DNA from 4 places in the Sphaerisporangium cinnabarinum genome. Region 1 is predicted to be linked to each of the others. Evidence: riboswitches for the same ligand, from Rfam matches in the RefSeq annotation. Region 1 holds a riboswitch; each other region holds the start of a gene.
The links. A riboswitch is a leader RNA that binds a small molecule or an ion and turns the genes downstream of it on or off. The one in region 1 is predicted to bind thiamine pyrophosphate.
Positions count from the first base shown of each region.

Region 2: another riboswitch for thiamine pyrophosphate. It lies ahead of ACZ4MO_RS07880 (ECF transporter S component); the one in region 1 lies ahead of ACZ4MO_RS12440 (thiaminase II/PqqC family protein).
Region 3: another riboswitch for thiamine pyrophosphate. It lies ahead of thiO (glycine oxidase ThiO); the one in region 1 lies ahead of ACZ4MO_RS12440 (thiaminase II/PqqC family protein).
Region 4: another riboswitch for thiamine pyrophosphate. It lies ahead of thiD (bifunctional hydroxymethylpyrimidine kinase/phosphomethylpyrimidine kinase); the one in region 1 lies ahead of ACZ4MO_RS12440 (thiaminase II/PqqC family protein).

Region 1 covers NZ_JBVHRG010000007.1:257,982-262,181, forward strand. Annotated here, with positions in the region: gene ACZ4MO_RS12420 (NAD(P)/FAD-dependent oxidoreductase) at 1-732, shown strand, start outside; tRNA gene ACZ4MO_RS12425 (tRNA-Leu) at 883-956, shown strand; gene ACZ4MO_RS12430 (hypothetical protein) at 1,128-1,253, opposite strand; gene ACZ4MO_RS12435 (VOC family protein) at 1,338-2,264, opposite strand; TPP riboswitch at 2,351-2,479, shown strand; gene ACZ4MO_RS12440 (thiaminase II/PqqC family protein) at 2,470-3,222, shown strand; gene ACZ4MO_RS12445 (helix-turn-helix domain-containing protein) at 3,379-3,819, shown strand; gene ACZ4MO_RS12450 (DUF6882 domain-containing protein) at 3,893-4,200, shown strand, end outside.
Region 2 covers NZ_JBVHRG010000004.1:134,864-139,063, reverse strand. Annotated here, with positions in the region: gene ACZ4MO_RS07890 (Rv2578c family radical SAM protein) at 1-1,607, opposite strand, end outside; gene ACZ4MO_RS07885 (hypothetical protein) at 1,651-2,088, opposite strand; TPP riboswitch at 2,233-2,352, shown strand; gene ACZ4MO_RS07880 (ECF transporter S component) at 2,458-3,162, shown strand; gene ACZ4MO_RS07875 (ATP-binding cassette domain-containing protein) at 3,155-4,200, shown strand, end outside.
Region 3 covers NZ_JBVHRG010000002.1:409,233-413,432, forward strand. Annotated here, with positions in the region: gene guaA (glutamine-hydrolyzing GMP synthase) at 1-743, opposite strand, end outside; gene thiE (thiamine phosphate synthase) at 831-1,544, opposite strand; TPP riboswitch at 1,589-1,691, shown strand; gene thiO (glycine oxidase ThiO) at 1,681-2,973, shown strand; gene thiS (sulfur carrier protein ThiS) at 2,979-3,212, shown strand; gene ACZ4MO_RS04855 (thiazole synthase) at 3,222-4,064, shown strand; gene ACZ4MO_RS04860 (ThiF family adenylyltransferase) at 4,163-4,200, opposite strand, start outside.
Region 4 covers NZ_JBVHRG010000010.1:201,308-205,507, reverse strand. Annotated here, with positions in the region: gene ACZ4MO_RS15420 (DUF4862 family protein) at 1-514, shown strand, start outside; gene thiD (bifunctional hydroxymethylpyrimidine kinase/phosphomethylpyrimidine kinase) at 594-1,553, opposite strand; TPP riboswitch at 1,547-1,641, opposite strand; gene ACZ4MO_RS15410 (hypothetical protein) at 1,719-1,943, shown strand; gene ACZ4MO_RS15405 (SDR family NAD(P)-dependent oxidoreductase) at 2,015-2,899, opposite strand; gene pheT (phenylalanine--tRNA ligase subunit beta) at 2,896-4,200, opposite strand, start outside.

The DNA.
Region 1 (4,200 bases):
CTCAGCACGTTCCTGTCGTCGTGCGTGGACGGCCACGTCGTCACCTCGACCGGGGTCGAGTTCGACTCCGACACGATCGTGTGGACCGCGGGCGTCAAGGCGAACCCGGTCCTCAAGGAGTCGTCGGACCTCCCGGTCGACAAGCTGGGCCGCATCACCGTGCTGCCGACGCTCCAGGTCGCGGACGCCGACGGCAACGTCGTGCCGAACGCGTGGGCCGCGGGCGACTGCGCCGCCGTCCCGGACGTGCTGAACCCGGGCAAGTTCTGCCCGCCGAACGCGCAGCACGCCATCCGTGAGGCCACGCGCCTCGCCGACAACCTCGCGCTCGAGCTGCACAGCGAGCCGCCGGTCGAGTACCGCCACAAGAGCGTCGGTACGGTCGCGTCGCTCGGTCTGTACAAGGGCGTCGCGGAGCTGTTCGGCGTGTTCAAGCTCCGCGGGACGCTCGCGTGGCTCATGCACCGCAGCTACCACGTCATGGCGATGCCGACGGGCAACCGCAAGATCCGCATCTTCATCGGCTGGATCGGCCAGTTCCTCATGGGCCGCGAGCTCGTCTCGCTCGGCTCGCTGCACGACCCGCGCGCGGAGTTCCGCGCCGCGTCCGTCCCGCCCAAGAAGGACGGCGACCCGGTCAAGCAGACCGCGCAGGGCTCGGCGGCCGCGGCGGAGTCCGGTGCGGGCACCGTCGACGCCGACGACCGGACGCCGGCGGCGAAGGCCTCCTGAGGCCGCGGCCGGGCCTGGCCCGGCCGTCGTGCCCGACGACGAGGGGCGAGCCGCGCGTGCGGCTCGCCCCTCGGCGCGTCCAGGTCCCGCGCGGGCGGCCGTCGCGCCGACGGGCCCGGGAGCTCCGCGCGCGCGGTAGATTCGGCCCGCGCCCCCATGGCCCAACTGGCAGAGGCGGCCGGCTTAAACCCGGCGTGTTCCGGGTTCGAGTCCCGGTGGGGGCACCGTGCCGGCGGGGAGCCGGCTCCGCGGCGCCTGCGACCGCGGGCTAGGACAGCCCCGTCGGGCCCTCCGGCTCGGCCGGGGGAGCGGCCTCCTGGCCGAGGACCACGACGGTGCCGTCCGGGTCCTGCACGCGTGCGACGCGCTCGCCCCACGGCTGGTCCGCGGGTGGCTCACCTAGACGGGCGGACCGCGTCGGGGAAGGCGTACTCGACCGTCCCGCGCAGCAGGTCACGGTAGAAGCCCAGCGACCGGTCGAGGTCGGCCACGGTGAGGACGGGGAAGAGGCTGCGGAACACGGTCGCTCCTCGGTGCGCTCGGCGGGTCCTCCCATCGTGCGCCTCGCGTCCCGGGCGCGCTCTCCGTGCCCGGGCCGGCGGGCCTCAGCGAGCGAGCAGCTCTTCGGTCGTCGTCCCCGGCACGGACAGCGTGACGCGCGTGCCCCACGGGTCGTGCACGACGACGGAGCGGCCGTCGTCCGCGTGCTCCAGCCCGCGGGCGCGGAGGCGCGCGACGAGCGCGTCGAGGTCCTCGCGGCCCGGCACCGTGACGGCGACGTCGCCGAGACCGAGGCTCGCGGCGCGGGGCCCGGCGCCCGCGCTGTTCCACACGTTCATCGCGACGTGGTGGTGGTACCCGCCCGCGGACGCGAAGAGCGCCCCGCTGTACCCGGTGAGCGTCGCCTCGAAGCCGACGGCGTCGACGTAGAAGGCGTGGGCGGTCGCGACGTCGCCCACCTGGAGGTGCACGTGGCCGACGCGGCCCGCGAGCGAGGGGCCGGCGTCGAACGTCTCCTGGTCGAGGTGCGTGCGCAGATAGGCGTTCGGGTCGAGGAACGTCGTCGTCATGAGGATCTGGCCGTGCTCGCGCACCCAGGTCTCGCGGGGGCGGTCGGTGTAGAGCTCGACGCCGTTGCCCTCGGGGTCGGTGAAGTAGAACGCCTCGCTGACGAGGTGGTCGCTCGACCCGACGAACGTGCCGCGGCGGTCCTGCGCGGCGCGGTACACGGTCGCGGCGAGGCTCGGGCCGTCGTCGAACAGGAAGGCCGTGTGGAACAGGCCGGCCTGGCGCGGGTCGACGGGCGGGAGCCCGGGCGTGTGCACGAGGCGCAGCATGGGCGTGCGGCCGCGGCCCAGCACACGGTGCACCTCCGCGCCGCGCGACCGCTCCTCGAGCGGGGCGAGGGCGAACGCGCCCGTGTAGTACGAGGTCATGAGCTCGAGGTCGCCCACGCGCAGCGTGACGGCGTCCATGCTCGTGGACGGGGACAGGAGGCGGTCGGTCGGCGCGCCCGGCGTGCTCGTGGTCATGTCTTCTCCAACTTGTTGTCGCTACAACTATATTCCCACACCGTGGCGAGAACTCCCGCACCGGCGCCGTCCTTGCTAGGGTCGGCGCGAACCACGCGGGGCGTCCCGCCCGGGCCACGGCCCGGGCCGAGGGACTGAGACGAGCGGTACGGCCGCCCGGACCCGTCGAACCTGATCTCGCTAGCACGAGCGGAGGAACGTGGGCATGACGACGCCTGCTGCCATCACCCTGAACCCTGTCCTCGCGGACGACCCGACCGCGCTCGTCCGGCAGGAGGAGACCGGCTTCACCGCCGACCTCGCCCGCCGGTACGCGGACCTCTTCGAGACGTTCTACGACCACCCCTTCCTGGCCGGGCTGCGCGACGGCTCCGTCGAGCCCGCCGCGGTCCGCCACTACGTGGGCCAGGACCACCAGTACCTCACGGCCTACCTGCGCTGCTACGGCCTCGGCATGGCCCTCGCGCCCGACCGGTCGTGGGCGGCCTACTTCCACGACAAGGCCGGCTTCCTCCTCGACGACGAGTCGCACGCGCACCACGCGATGTGCGACTTCCTCGGCGTGACGTACGAGGAGGCGCAGACGCACCGCCTCGCGCCGAGCGCGCAGGCCTACGTCGACCACATGACGGCGGCCGGCCGCGACTCGCTCGGCGTGCTGCTCGCCGCGCTGCTGCCGTGCCCGTGGACCTACATCTGGTCCGCGCGACGCTTCTGGCTCGGCGAGCGCGAGACGACGCCCGGCGCCCTCGCCGACGACCACCCGCTCGCGGGCTGGTGGCAGTTCTACGCGGCCGAGCGCACCGAGGACGTCCTCACGGACCTGCGCGCACGCCTCGACGCGCTCGCCGCGGACGCGGGCGAGGCGGAGCGCGCGCGCATGGAGCGCGCGTTCGAGCTGAGCTGCCGCCACGAGATCCGCTTCTGGCAGATGGCCTGGTCGCTCGAGGGTTGGTGACGCGTCCGGCCGGGCCCGCGGCCGACCGTCGCGCCGTGCGCCCGGCCTTACGCCAGCAGCAGATGACCGCCCGGGTGCCTCGGCACCCGGGCGGGCCGCGGGTAGCGTGATCGCATGGACGCGACGAGCGCGGTGCCGGACGGGGTGCGCGATGCGGTGCCGGACGTGGTGACGCCGCGCCCCCGGTCCCGGACGGGCGGACGGGCGGAACCCCTCCTGCGCCACGTCATCGGCGGGATCCTGCGGCGGGCGCGGCTCGCGCAGGGGCGCACGCTCGTGGACGTCGCGGCCGCCGCGCGCGTCTCCACCGCCTACCTGTCCGAGGTGGAGCGCGGGCGCAAGGAGGCGTCGTCCGAGGTCCTCGCCGCCGTCTGCGGCGCCCTCGGCCTGCGGCTCGTCGACCTCGTCGCCCGCACGGGCGAGGAGCTGCGGCCGCTCGCACCTGTCCGCGTGCTGTCCTCCGCGCGGGAGCGGGGTGCCCTCTCCGCGCCGCGGCACGTCGCGCCGGTGGGCGAACCCGTGCGAGACCTCCCCGTCGCCGAGACGCTCCGCCGTCCGACCGCGCGCGCCGGCGACGTCCTGCTCCTCGCGGCCTGAGCGGCGGTCCCCACCGCACCGCACCGCGTGTCGTGCGGAGGCCGGGCACCGTGCGCGCCGATACCGTCGGTCCATGACGGAGCCGCAGACCGCGCACGGCACGGCAGCCCAGGACGTCCCGGCCCTCCAGGACCTCGTCGACGACGCCGCGTTCCTCTCCCACGAGCACCAGCTCCACCTGTCGGACCTCCACGGCGACGACGCCTGGGCCGCCGACATGACCACGGGCGTCTTCACCTTCACCGCGCCCGACGGTGGGACCGCGACGTGCCGCCTCCAGTTCCTCGGTACGGCCGCGCCCGGTCCGGGCACGTGGATGTGGGCGTGGCAGAACGTCAACGGCTTCCCCGACGGCGTGCTCACCGCCGCCGAGAGCGCCCG
Region 2 (4,200 bases), on a different contig from region 1:
CCGTCCATCGGCATGCCCGCGAGCGCCCCGCCGTAGCCGGCGCGCGCGTCCTGCGGCGCCGGGTCGACGGCGAGGCTGCCGGCCGGGTAGGCGCCGTCCGTCGGCGGCCCTGGCCGGCGTCGCCGGTCGCCGGGCTCGCCGCGGCGGAACCGGCCCTCGACGCCCGCGGGGCCGCGGTGCCCCGCGACTCCGAACCCGCGCGCCTCGAGCATCGGCCGCACCCGGTCCCACAGCCAGGACCGGTACGCCGTCGAGGCGTACGTGCCGCGCGCGTACACGCGCTCGTAGCCGGGGACGAGCCGCGGGTGCTCGCGCGCGAGCCAGCCCATGTACCACTCGCGCGTACCGGGCTTGAGGTGCAGCGGCAGCACGGTGACGCCCGTCGCGCCCGCGTCCTTGACGGCGTCGAGCAGCTCGGTGAGCGCCCGCGTGGAGTCGGTGAGCCACGGCAGCACGGGGGCGACCATGACGCCGCACGGCAGGCCGGCCTCCCGGACGGTGCGGACGAGGTCGAGCCGCGCGCGCGGCGACGGCGTGCCGGGCTCGACGCTCGCCTGGAGCTCGGGGTCCAGGAGCGCGAGGGACACGCCGATCCCGACCTCGACGCGCGAGGCGGCGTCGACGAGCAGGGGCAGGTCGCGGCGCAGGAGCGTGCCCTTGGTCAGCACGGAGAGCGGCGTGCCCGACCCGGCGAGGGCGTCGATGATGCCGGGCATGAGGCGGTAGCGTCCCTCGGCGCGCTGGTACGGGTCGGTGTTGGTGCCCAGCGCGACGGCCTCGCGCGCCCAGGACGGTCGGGCGAGCTCGGCGCGCAGCACGTCGTCCACGTTGACCTTGACCACGACCTCCCGGTCGAAGTCCTCGCCCGCGTCGAGGTCGAGGTACTCGTGCGTGGGGCGGGCGAAGCAGTTGTGGCTCACGACCCCCGCGGCGACGAAGTCGCGCGTGCCGGTCGTGATGTCGACCAGCTCCGTCACCTCCCCCGGCCCGTCGAGGGCCTCGAGGGAGTCGACGCGCAACGCCTCGCCGCCGGTGACGTCCTGGCCGTCGAGGACGGGCCGCCCGTCCGCGAGCGCCGCGGCGCCCGGCCCGACGAGCACGTCGCCGAGCGCCAGGCGGGCGCGGTGCCCGGCGCCGCCGACGACGTGGCGCCAGCCGCGCTCGGTGAGGAACCGGTGGTCGCCGCTCGCGACGAGGCGCGTGCCGTCGGCGAGGGTCACCCGGTAGGCGCGCTTGCGGGTGGTCCAGCGGTCGAGGACGCGGGTGCGCACGTAGCGCCGGTACGCGCCGTGGGGGGCGGTGCCGACGATCTCGTCGCCGACGCGCAGCTCGCCGATCGCCCGCTGCGTGCCGTCGGCCAGGAGCACGGGCGTGCTCGGCGCGAGGCAGTAGGAGCACGCGTGGCTGCACCCGCGGTACGGGTTGACCGTCCAGCGGAAGGGCATGCGCGACATCGCCGGGACCTTCGACAGCGCGCTCTTGGCCGTGACCTCGTGGAACGTGATCCCCGCGAACTCGGGCGTGCGCACGCTGCGGACGAGGCCCATGCGCTCCAAACCGGGAAGCGCGCCGTCGTCCGCGCCGAGCGCCTGTCCGTCCCACCGCATCGCGCCATTCGAACAACTGTTCGAACCCGCTGTCAAGGACGGGTCATCCGCCGGCGGACCACGTCTTGAGCAGCGCCAGGTTCCCGAGGGGGATGTGGTGGCCGATGCGGGGGTGGTCGAGCGCGACGCCGACGACCCCTGCTGCGGCGAAGGACGCAACGTAGTCGATCGCCGCCGGCACGGGCACGCCGAGCAGCGGCACGGAGCCGGTCCCTTCGGCCGCCAGCCCGAGCGCCCGGGCCGCCTCGTCCGCGCGCGGGGCGCTGCTGTAGAGGCAGATCATGGGCCCCTGGTCCGCGGAGACGGCGTACGGACGCGGCTGGTCCTCGGGCCCTCGGGCGATGAAGAACCACGTGCCGAGGCGCGCCGCCTGCCGCCACAGCGCGATCTGCGCCGACGTGTCGCCCGCGGGCGCGCTCCGCACGGCCTCGTCGAGGCGGTCCAGCTCCGCGACGGCCGCGGGGTCGTTGTCTCGGGTCATGCGCGCTGCCTCGTTCCTCGTCGTCGGAGCCCGTCCCCGGTCCGCGCGGGCGCCTCGTCGCCGTCACCTTCTCACGGTGCCCGGACGTCCCGGTGGGTGAGACGCCGGGATTGTCCGGCGGACGTCCAGGCCCTAGGGTCGGGCCGAACGCCTCCGGGGAGCGCACGAGCGCTGAGAGTGCAGGTCGGACACCCGTCCCCCCTGCAGACCCGTGGAACCTGATCTGGTTCGTACCAGCGAAGGGAGCAGGGCCGACGTCACCGTCCCCTGCGCGCTCGTGCCCGCGCCCCGCGCGTGCCGTCCGCGCGGGGGCAGCGGTGGCGCGCCGTCGTGCACCCTCCGCCCCGGGGGCCCGACGGAGGGAACCGCATGACCGAGCCCCGCACCACCCCGCCCCGGGAGACCCCGCCCACCAGCACGCCCGGCCCGCCGGCCGACGCCGTGCCCCCGGCGCCCGGTCCCGGAGACCGCACCGTCACCGCTCCCCCGGCCCGCGCCCGGCGCCGTGGCCTCACGCTCCACGAGACGGTCCTCGTCGCCGTCCTGGGCGTCGTGTTCGGGTTCGTCTACTGGGCGTTCGTGCAGCTCTGGGCCCCGCTCCAGCTCGCCATGGGGCCGCTCGCGGACCTTGCCGCGAACGTGCTCGCGGGCGCGTGGATCGTCGTGGGCCCGCTCGCGACGTACATCGTGCGCAAGCCGGGCGTCGGCATCCTCACCGAGACGCTCGCGGCGCTCGTCGAGGTGGTCTTCCTCGCGTCGCCCGCAGGCCCGCTGCTCGTCCTCGTGGGGCTCGTCCAAGGGGTGGGCGCGGAGATCCCCTTCGCGCTGACCCGGTACCGCCGCTACGGCTGGTGGGTTTTCGTCGCGTCGGGCGTCAGCGCGGCGCTCGTCACCTACGCGTTCAACGCGGTCCGGTTCGGCTGGCTCGGGCAGGACTGGGCGATGCTCCGGCTCGGCGTGCAGGTCGTCTCGTGCGTCGTGCTGTGCGGGATCGCGGCGCGCCTCCTCGGCGACGCCCTCTCCCGCACCGGCGCGCTCGACGCCTTCGCGATCGGCACGGACCGCCGTGGCTGAGGTGCGGGACGCCGCGGCGGACGTCATGCCCGGCACCGTGCCGGGCACCGTGCCCGACGCCGTCTCCGCCGCGGGCCTGACCGTCACCGTGGGCCACGACGCGACGTGCGTGCTCGACGACCTCACCCTGACCGTCCCCGCGGGGACGGGGCTGCTCGTGCTCGGCCCCTCGGGCTGCGGGAAGTCCACGCTGCTGCGCGCGCTCGTCGGCGTCGTGCCCCACACGCTCCCGGGCACCGTCACGGGCGACCTGCGCGTGACGGGCGTCGACCCGCGCGCCACGACCCCCGCGGGGCTCGCCGCGCGCGTCGGCCTCGTCCAGCAGCGGCCGGGTGACCAGCTCTGCCTCGGCCGCGTCGACGAGGAGCTGCGGTTCGCGCTCGAGAACCGGGCGGCGGACCCGCGCACCATGGACGCCCGCGCCGCAACCGCTCTCGCCGCTGCCGGTGCGGGCCACCTGCACGACCGACCGACCCACGCGCTGTCGGGCGGCGAGGCGCAGCGCGTCGCCCTCGCGGCGGCGCTCGTCGCCGACCCCGAGCTCGTGGTCCTCGACGAGCCGACGGCGTTCCTCGACCCGGCCGCGGCGCACGAGGTGGGGACGCTCGTGGGCGGGCTCGTCCGGGCGCCCGGACCGGACCCGCACGGAACACCCCGCCGGTCGGTCGTGCTCGTCGAGCACCGCCTCGACGACGTCGGGACGCTCCCGGACGCGACCCTCGTGCTCGACCGCACGGGCCGCGCCGTCGCGCACGGCCCCACGACCGCCGTCCTGCGCGCGCACGCCGCCACGCTCGCCGCGCTCGGGTGCTGGCTGCCGCTCGACGTCCGGCTCGAGCGGGCCGGGGCCCCCGGACCGCTCGGTGCCCCCGCGACCGACGCCTGGCTCGTCGACCTCGCGCGCACCGCAGACCCGCGCCCCTCGGATCCGCGGGCACCGGTCCCGGGCGCCTCGGACGCCGGTCCGAGTGCGCCCGGCCCGGTCGCCCTCCGCGCCCGTCGTCTCGCGGTGCACCGCGCCATGGCAGGCCGCCGACG
Region 3 (4,200 bases), on a different contig from region 1:
ACGCACGTGAGCTGGTCGCCCACCGCGCGCTGCACGAGCGCCGCGGCGACGGCGGAGTCCACGCCGCCCGAGAGCGCGCAGATGACGCGCGCGTCGCCCACCTGGGCGCGGATCGCCGCGACCTGGTCCGCGATGACGTTGCCGGGCGTCCAGTCCGGGGCGAGTCCCGCGCCGTCGTACAGGAAGTGCTCCAGCACCGTCTGGCCGTGCGCGGAGTGCTTGACCTCGGGGTGCCACTGCACGCCGTAGAGGCGGCGCTCGCGGTCCTCGAACGCGGCGACCGGCGAGCCGGACGACGTCGCGAGGACCTCGAAGCCCTCGGGCGCGCGGTGCACGGCGTCGCCGTGGCTCATCCACGTGGTCTGGTTCTGCGGCGTGCCGTCGAGCAGCACGCCCGCGGCGCACACCTCGACCTCGGTGCCGCCGTACTCGCGCAGGCCCGTCTGGGCGACCTCGCCGCCGAGCGCCTTCGCCATGGCCTGGAAGCCGTAGCAGATGCCCATGACGGGGACGCCGGCCTCGAACAGCGCCGGGTCGACGAACGGGGCGCCCGTCGCGTACACGGACGAGGGACCGCCCGAGAGGATGATCGCGGCCGGGTCCTTGGCGAGCATCTGCTCGACCGTGAACGTGTGCGGCACGATCTCGGAGTAGACGTTGGCCTCGCGCACGCGGCGCGCGATGAGCTGCGCGTACTGGGCGCCGAAGTCGACGACGAGCACGGGCCGCGGTGTCGAGGCCACCTCGGCGGTGGTGGGGGTGTCGGGAGCGGTGGCGGGTGACGTCACCCGCCCAGGATAGTCGCCGTGCGGCGAGGCTCGTCCCGCGTCTCAGGCGTCGGCGCGCGCGACGGCGCGCTCCAGGACCCGCTCGCGCAGGGCGCGGGCGGCCGCCTCCGGGTCGCTCGCCCCGGTGATCGCGCGCACCACCACGATCCGGGTCGCGCCCGCGTCGAGGACCGCGTCGAGCCGGTCCGCGTCGATGCCGCCGATCGCGAACCAGGGCGTCGCGGGCCGGGTCGCCGCGACGTCCCGCAGCAGGTCGAGGCCGACGGCGGCGCGTCCCGGCTTCGTCGGGGTCGCCCACAACGGGCCCACGCAGAAGTAGTCCACCGCCGGGTCGGCCTCCGCCGCGGCCGCCTGCGCGGCCGAGTGCGTGGACCGGCCGAGGACGGGCCCCGCGCCCAGCAGCGCCCGGACCGCCGGCACGGGCAGGTCGCCCTGACCCATGTGCACGACCGGGGCGCCCGTGACCGACGCCACGTCCGCCCGGTCGTTCACGGCCCACAGCGCGCCGTGCTCCGTCGCGACCCGCGCGACGACCTCCTGGAGCTCGAGCTCGCGCGCGACGTCGAGCGTCTTGTCGCGGAGCTGCACGACGTCCACCCCGCCCGCGAGCGCCGCCCGCAGGAAGTCCTCGAGGTCGCCGCGCTCCTCGCGCGCGTCCGTGCAGAGGTACAGGCGGGCGTCGGCGAGCCGGGCGCGTGCGGCGTCCGTCGCCGCCGGGGCGAGGGCGGCCAAGGTGGTGGAGGTCTCGGAGCTCACCCGCGGGAGCCTAGCCCCGGCGCGTCCGCCGCAGGAGGTACTGTGGCCGACAGCACGGGAGCCCCGCACGGGGCTGAGAGGGCGTCGCCGCCGACCGTCGAACCTGATCTGGGTCATGCCAGCGAAGGGAGCGCACATGAGCCTGTCCGTCCACTCGTCCGCGGGTGGCTCCGCCGTGCCCGGCGAGGCGCGCGACGTCGTCGTCGTCGGGGGCGGGATCGTCGGCCTCGCCGTCGCGTGGCGTGCGGCGAGCGCGGGCATGACCGTCACGGTGCTCGATCCGGCGCCGGGCGCGGGCGCGACGCACGCCGCCGCGGGGATGCTCGCACCGGTGACCGAGGCCGACTTCGGGGAGGAGGCCGCCCTGCGGCTCCACCTCGCGGCCGCTGCGGCGTGGCCCGCGTTCGGCGCGGACCTGCACGCGGCGACGGGGGCGGACGTCGGGCTGCGGACCGCCGGGACGCTCACTCTCGCCTACGACGCGGACGACCTCGCGCTGCTCCGTCGCGTCCTCGCCCTGCACGCGGTGCACGGTCTCGCGTCGCACGAGCTCACCGTCGCCGACGCGCGCCGCCGCGAGCCCTACCTCGGGCCGCGCGTCGCCGGGGCCGCGTGGGCGCCCGCGGACCACGCGGTCGACCCGCGGGCGACGCACGCCGCGCTGCTCGCGGTGCTCGGCCGACGCGACGCCCCAGGCGCGAGCTCGGCCACCGGGGCGCGCGTCGTCCGCGCGGCCGCGACCCGGCTCGCGCTCGACCCGGCCGGGCGCGTCGTCGGCGTGCACGACGACGCGGGCCGGCTCCACCGCGCGGGTGCGGTCGTCGTTGCGGCGGGCTGGCAGTCGGGCGCCCTGCTCGCGGGCGTGCCGGGCGTCGTCGTGCCCACCCGCCCGGTGAAGGGACAGACGCTGCGGCTCGACGCGGGCCCGGACCTCGCGCTGGAGCACGTCGTGCGCGGGCTGGTGCAGGGCCGGCCGGTGTACGTCGTGCCGCGCGACCCGGAGCCTGGTGGGCCGCGCGCCGGGCACCGGGAGGTCGTCGTGGGGGCGACCACCGAGGAGAACCCCGACGACCGCCGCGCCACCGCCGGCGGCGTCTTCGCGCTCCTGCGGGACGCGCGTGCCCTCCTGCCGGGGATCGACGAGGCCGCCCTGGTCGAGGTGACGCCGCGGGCCCGCCCGGCGACCCCGGACAACCTTCCGCTCGTCGGGCCCACGGACGTCCCGGGGCTGCACCTCGCGACGGGCCACGGCCGCAACGGCATCCTGCTCGCCCCGCTCACGGCCGACGCCGTCGTCGCCGGGCTCGGCGGCCTTCCCGGGGACGACGGGACCGAGCCCGGCGGGACCGCCCCCGGGGACGACGTCGCGACCGCCCTCGCGACCGCCCGCACCGACCGCTTCGTCCGCACCGCCACGACACCGAGGTGAGACCCGTGACCGCACCCGCACCGACCGCGCTCGTCAACGGCGAGCCGTACCCGCTCGACGGCGACGTCGACCTGGAGCGGCTCGTCGCCGCGCTCGTCCCCGCCTACGTCGCCGACGGCACGCCGCAGGGCGTCGCGGTGGCGGTCGGGGACGCCGTCGTGCCGCGCGGCGCCTGGGCGACGACCGTCGTCGCCCCCGGGGACCGCATCGAGATCGTCACCGCCGTCCAGGGCGGCTGAGGAGGACCCATGACCACGACCGACCTCTCCCCCGCCACCGCGAGCGGCCCGGCCGGTGTCGACGACCCGCTCGTCGTCGCCGGCACCCCGATCGGGTCCCGCCTCGTCATGGGCACCGGCGGGGCCGCGAACCTGCTCACGCTCGAGGACGCGCTCGTCGCGTCGGGCACCGCCCTGACCACCGTCGCGATGCGGCGCGTCGCCGTCCGTGCCGGCGGCGACGCGAGCCCCGACGCGGGGATCTGGGCGCTGCTCGCCCGCCTCGGCATCCGCGCGCTGCCCAACACCGCCGGGTGCTTCTCCGTGCGCGAGGCCGTGCTCACCGCGCGCCTCGCGCGCGAGGCGTGCGGCACCGAGTGGGTCAAGCTCGAGGTGATCGCCGACGACGTGACCCTCCTGCCCGACCCGGTCGGCCTCGTCGAGGCGGCCGACCAGCTCGTCCGCGACGGGTTCGTCGTGCTGCCGTACACGAACGACGACCCGATCCTCGCGCGCCGGCTGGAGGACGTCGGCTGCGCGGCCGTCATGCCCCTGGGGGCGCCCATCGGCACCGGGCTCGGCATCCTCAACCCGCGCAACATCGAGGCGATCGCCGCCGCGGCCCGGGTGCCCGTGATCCTCGACGCGGGGATCGGCACGGCGTCCGACGCCGCGCTCGCCATGGAGCTCGGCTGCGACGGCGTGCTCCTCGCGACGGCCGTCACGCGCGCCGCCGACCCGGTCCGCATGGCCCACGCGATGCGCCTCGCCGTCGAGTCGGGCCGGCTCGCCGCGGGCGCCGGGCGCATCCCCCGCCGCGAGGGCGCCCTCGCGAGCTCGTCCCCCCAGGGCCGCCTCGACCTCGCCCTCTGACCGAAGACCCGTGGTGGGGCCGACCATGCGGACACAGCCCACGAGCCGCCCTGCACGAGCGGCAGACGCATGCTCGGCATCGGCGCTGACGATCCGGGCTACGGGACGTTGGCCTCCTGGGCCTCCAGGAGGGCGG
Region 4 (4,200 bases), on a different contig from region 1:
CCCGTGGGGCGTCGCGGAGAAGGGGTTCCTCGCGCTCGACGACGAGATCGCCGCCGTCGCGCGCGCCGCCCGGGACACCGGCCACCCGCTGCACGTCGGGCTCAACTGGGGCCGGTCCGCCATCGAGGGGCGCAGCGCCGCCACGCCCGTCGAGCACGCACGGGCTGCCGCCGCCGCGGGCCTCCTCGCGAGCGCGATGCTCTCGGGTGCCAGCGGGAGCCCGGGCCGGTGGGGCGCTCCGTGGGCGGACGCGCACGTGCCGCCCCACGGCCCCGACCCCGCGCTCCCCGGCCCCGACGAGACGATGCTCGGCCCGGCCGAGGTGCGCGAGTTCCTCGCCGCGGCCGGTCCCGTCCCGCTCGTCGGCGCCAAGGTGACCACGCGGCCCGCGGACGCCCCGCCCGCGCAGCGTCTCGCCGTCGCGCGCGCGACGCTCGCCGTGCTCCGCGACGCGCTGGCCGCCGTCGCCCCCGACATCGGTGCCGATCGCGCAGCGAGCCGCCCCGCCGGCTGAGCGCGTCCCGCGGGCCGCGCCCGTCCCGGCTCGACCCCGAGCCCGACCGGGCGCAGCTCGCGCCCGACCCCGCGCAACCTCAGCCCCGCGGCACGGGCGCCGAGCGGTGCAGGTGGTCGACGGGCCCGCGGCCGGTCCCCACCCGCAGAGCGGCACCGGCGCGCAGCGCGCCCGTGAGCCACTCCTTCGCCTCGCGCGCGGCCTCCTCCCAGCTCGCGCGCTGCGGTCGCAGCGCCGCGAGCGCCGCCGAGAGCGAGCACCCGGTGCCGTGGGTGTGGGGCGTGTCGACGCGCTCGGCGTCGAACGTCGTGACGGTGGCCGCCCCCGGCACGCGACCCGACGTCGGCCCGGGCGCGGGGACGACGAGCGCGTCGGGCGACGTGCGCCCGGTGAGGTGGCCGCCCTTGAGCAGCACGACGGCGCCGCTCGCCGCCGCGTACGACGTCGCCTGGCACAGGGCGTCGTCCCACGTCGTCGCGGGCTCCCGCCCGCCGAGGACGGCGAGCTCGGGCAGGTTCGGCGTGACGACGTCCGCGCGCGCCGCGAGGTCGCGCACGGCCTGCTCGGCGCCCGCGTCGAGCAGGCGGTGACCGGACGTGGCGACCATCACCGGGTCCAGGACGACCCACGGCCGCGGACCACCCGCGGCGGCGAGGTCGTCGAGCCACTCCCCGACCGTGCGGGCGTTCGCCTCGTCCGCCACCATGCCGATCTTCACCGCGTCGACCTCGACGTCGTCCGACACGGCGTCGAGCTGCGCGCGCAGGAACGCCGGCCCGGGGACGTGCACCGACCGCACGCCGTGGGTGTTCTGCGCGACGAGCGCCGTCGTGACGGCCATGCCGTAGGCGCCGTGCGCGCAGAACGTCTTGAGGTCGGCCTGGATCCCGGCGCCGCCGGTCGGGTCGGTCCCCGCGACGGACAGGACGCGGGGGCGGGACGGAGCCGGGTCGGGCCCCCGGCCCGGGTCGGGGCGACGGTCACGGTCCGCGCGGGCGGGGACCGGGTCGGAGGTGTGCCGGGGCAGGGCGAGCGTCATCGCGCGGACATCCCTTCGCTGGTACGAGCCAGATCAGGTTCGACGGGTCTCATCTCAGCCCCGGTGCGGGGCACCCCGTGTCGCGGGCCATGCTACGCGGCGGGCCGCGCGCTTTTCACCCGCCCCGACGCGTGAGACGACGCGCGTGCGCGCGTCTTTCCGGGTATGACGCAGCACGTCGCCCCCGCGACCCGCCCCTTCCTGCCGGACGCACCCGTCCCGGTGCAGGTGCCCGCCCTCTGCACGACCTACGACCGGGACGGTCGGCGGGTCGTGCTCACGGGCGTCATCACGCACGACGCGGGCGGCCTCGTGGCCTTCGAGTACGAGCACCCCGAGCGGGGCCTGTGGCACGTGTGGGTCGACCGGGACACGTGCGCTCCCCGGTGACCGGTGCCCCGGACGCACGGACGCCGCCCGACCGGGGGGTCGGGCGGCGTCGCCGTGCGGGGTGCGCGCGCTCAGCGGGCGGGGAGCTCTCCCGGCATCGGGTCGTCGGCGCCCCAGCGCGTGACGCGCAGCCGACGGCCGTCCGGCCCGGGCAGCGCGACGCCTGCCCGGGCGGCCTCCTGGGCGGCCGTGCGGAGCGAATCGGGCGAGTCGTGCGTCACGCGGACGAACGCCCCCGAGAACGCGTCGAGCTCGCCGCGGGCGATCGCGACGACCATCTCGACCGTGCGCTCGACGGGCGTCCACTCCGTGCGGCCCTCGTGCATGACCATGGACGCCGTCATGTCGGTCTGCACGACGCCCGGCGACACCTCGAAGGTCCGCAGCCCGAGCGCGTGGCCCGAGCGGTGCAGGTTCGCCCCGAGGCGCAGGAGCGCCGTCTTGCTCGCGTTGTACGCGCTCGCGCCCTCCATGTCGTGCGAGCCCGCGCCGCTGCTGAGGTCGACGACGCGGCCGCCGCCGCGCGCGAGCATCCCGGGGACGACCGCGCGCGCGAGCAGGAACGGCCCGCGCACGTTGGTCTCCAGGACGGCCCACCACTCGTCGGGGTCCGCCTCCCACAGCGGCACCTCGGCGTCGACCCGGCCCGCGTTGTTGACGAGCAGGTCCACGCTCCCGAGCGCGACCTCGGCCTCGCGGACGGCCGCGGCCACCGCCGCCGCGTCGGTCACGTCCGCCGTGACGACGACGGCCCGGCCCGCGCCGTCGAGGGCGGCGATCTCGTCGGCCACGCCCGCGAGCCGGCCCGCGTCGCGCGCGAGGAGCGCGACGTCGAGGCCGGCCGCGGCGAGCCCGACGGCGACCGCGCGGCCGATGCCGCGCGACGCCCCGGTGACGAGCGCGGTGCGGGCGGGCGCGACGTCCGGCGCCGCGCCCGGCCCCGGTGCGCCGCTCATGCGCGCAGCTCCGCCCCGACGCGCTCGCGCGCGGCGGCCACAGCGCCCTCCCGGACCCGCGCGACGTCGTCGGCGGTGAGGGTGCGGTCCGCGGCGCGCAGCCGCAGCGAGAACGCGAGCGACTTGCGCCCGGCGCCCACCTGCTCGCCCGTGAAGACGTCGAACAGCGCGACCTCCTCGGCGAGCTCGCCGGCGCCCTCGACGACCGCGGCGCGCAGGGCCTCGGCCGGCACGTCGGCAGCGACGACGAACGCGAGGTCCTCCTTCGCCGCCGGGAACCCGGAGACCGGGGTCGCCTGGACGGGCTCGTCTGACGCACCGGCGACGAGCGCCGTCAGGTCGAGCTCGAACGCCACGGAGCGGGCGGGCAGGCCGACGTTCTCCAGCACCTTGGGGTGCAGCTCGCCCGCGTGCCCGACGACCGTCCCGTCGGCGAGCTCGAGGCGCGCGCAGCGGCCGGGGTGGAACGGGGCCCGCGCGGTGTCCGCGACGACGCGCACGGCGTCGTCCCCCCGCAGACCGGCGCGGTCCGCGACCAGGCGTGCCGCGTCGACCGCGTCCGTCCAGTCCGCCGGACGGCCGGGGCCCCACCAGCCCGCCCGCTCGCGACGACCGACCAGGACGCCCGCGACGTGGCGCGGCTGCGCGGGGAGCGCGGCCTCGATCGCGGCGAGGTCGTCGTCGGAGGGACGCACACCGCCGGGCAGCGACGGCGCGGCCGGGGCGCCCGGGCGCGGGTGCGTCACGAGCCCGACCTCGAACACGGCGACGTCCGCGAGCCCGCGGCCCACGTTGCGGCGCGTGGTCTCCAGGAGCGTGCTCAGCACGTCCGTGCGCATCAGGGGGCGGTCGTCGGCCAGCGGGTTGAGCAGGCGCAGGGCCCGGCGGCGCTCGTCGTCCGCGGGGATCCGCAGCGCGTCGAGCTCGCCCTCGCCGACGAACGGGTAGCTCAGCGTCTCGACGAACCCGTGCTCGGCGAGCGCCCGGGCGACCGACCGGCGCACGCGCTGCTCGCGCGTGAGCCCGCGCCCGCCGGGCGCCGCGGGGAGCACCGACGGGATCTCGTCGTACCCGACGAGGCGCGCGACCTCCTCGACCAGCTCGGCCGGCTCGGTGAGGTCGGGGCGCCACGACGGCGGGGTCACGACGACGACGCCCGTCGCGGCGGCGTCGTCCGCGTCGACCGTGCACCCGATCGCTCCGAGCGTCCCGACGACCTGCTCGAGCGTGTACGGCACGCCGACGAGGCGCTCGGCCTCGCCGACGGGCAGGCGGATCGGGGCGGGCGTGGTCACCCGGTC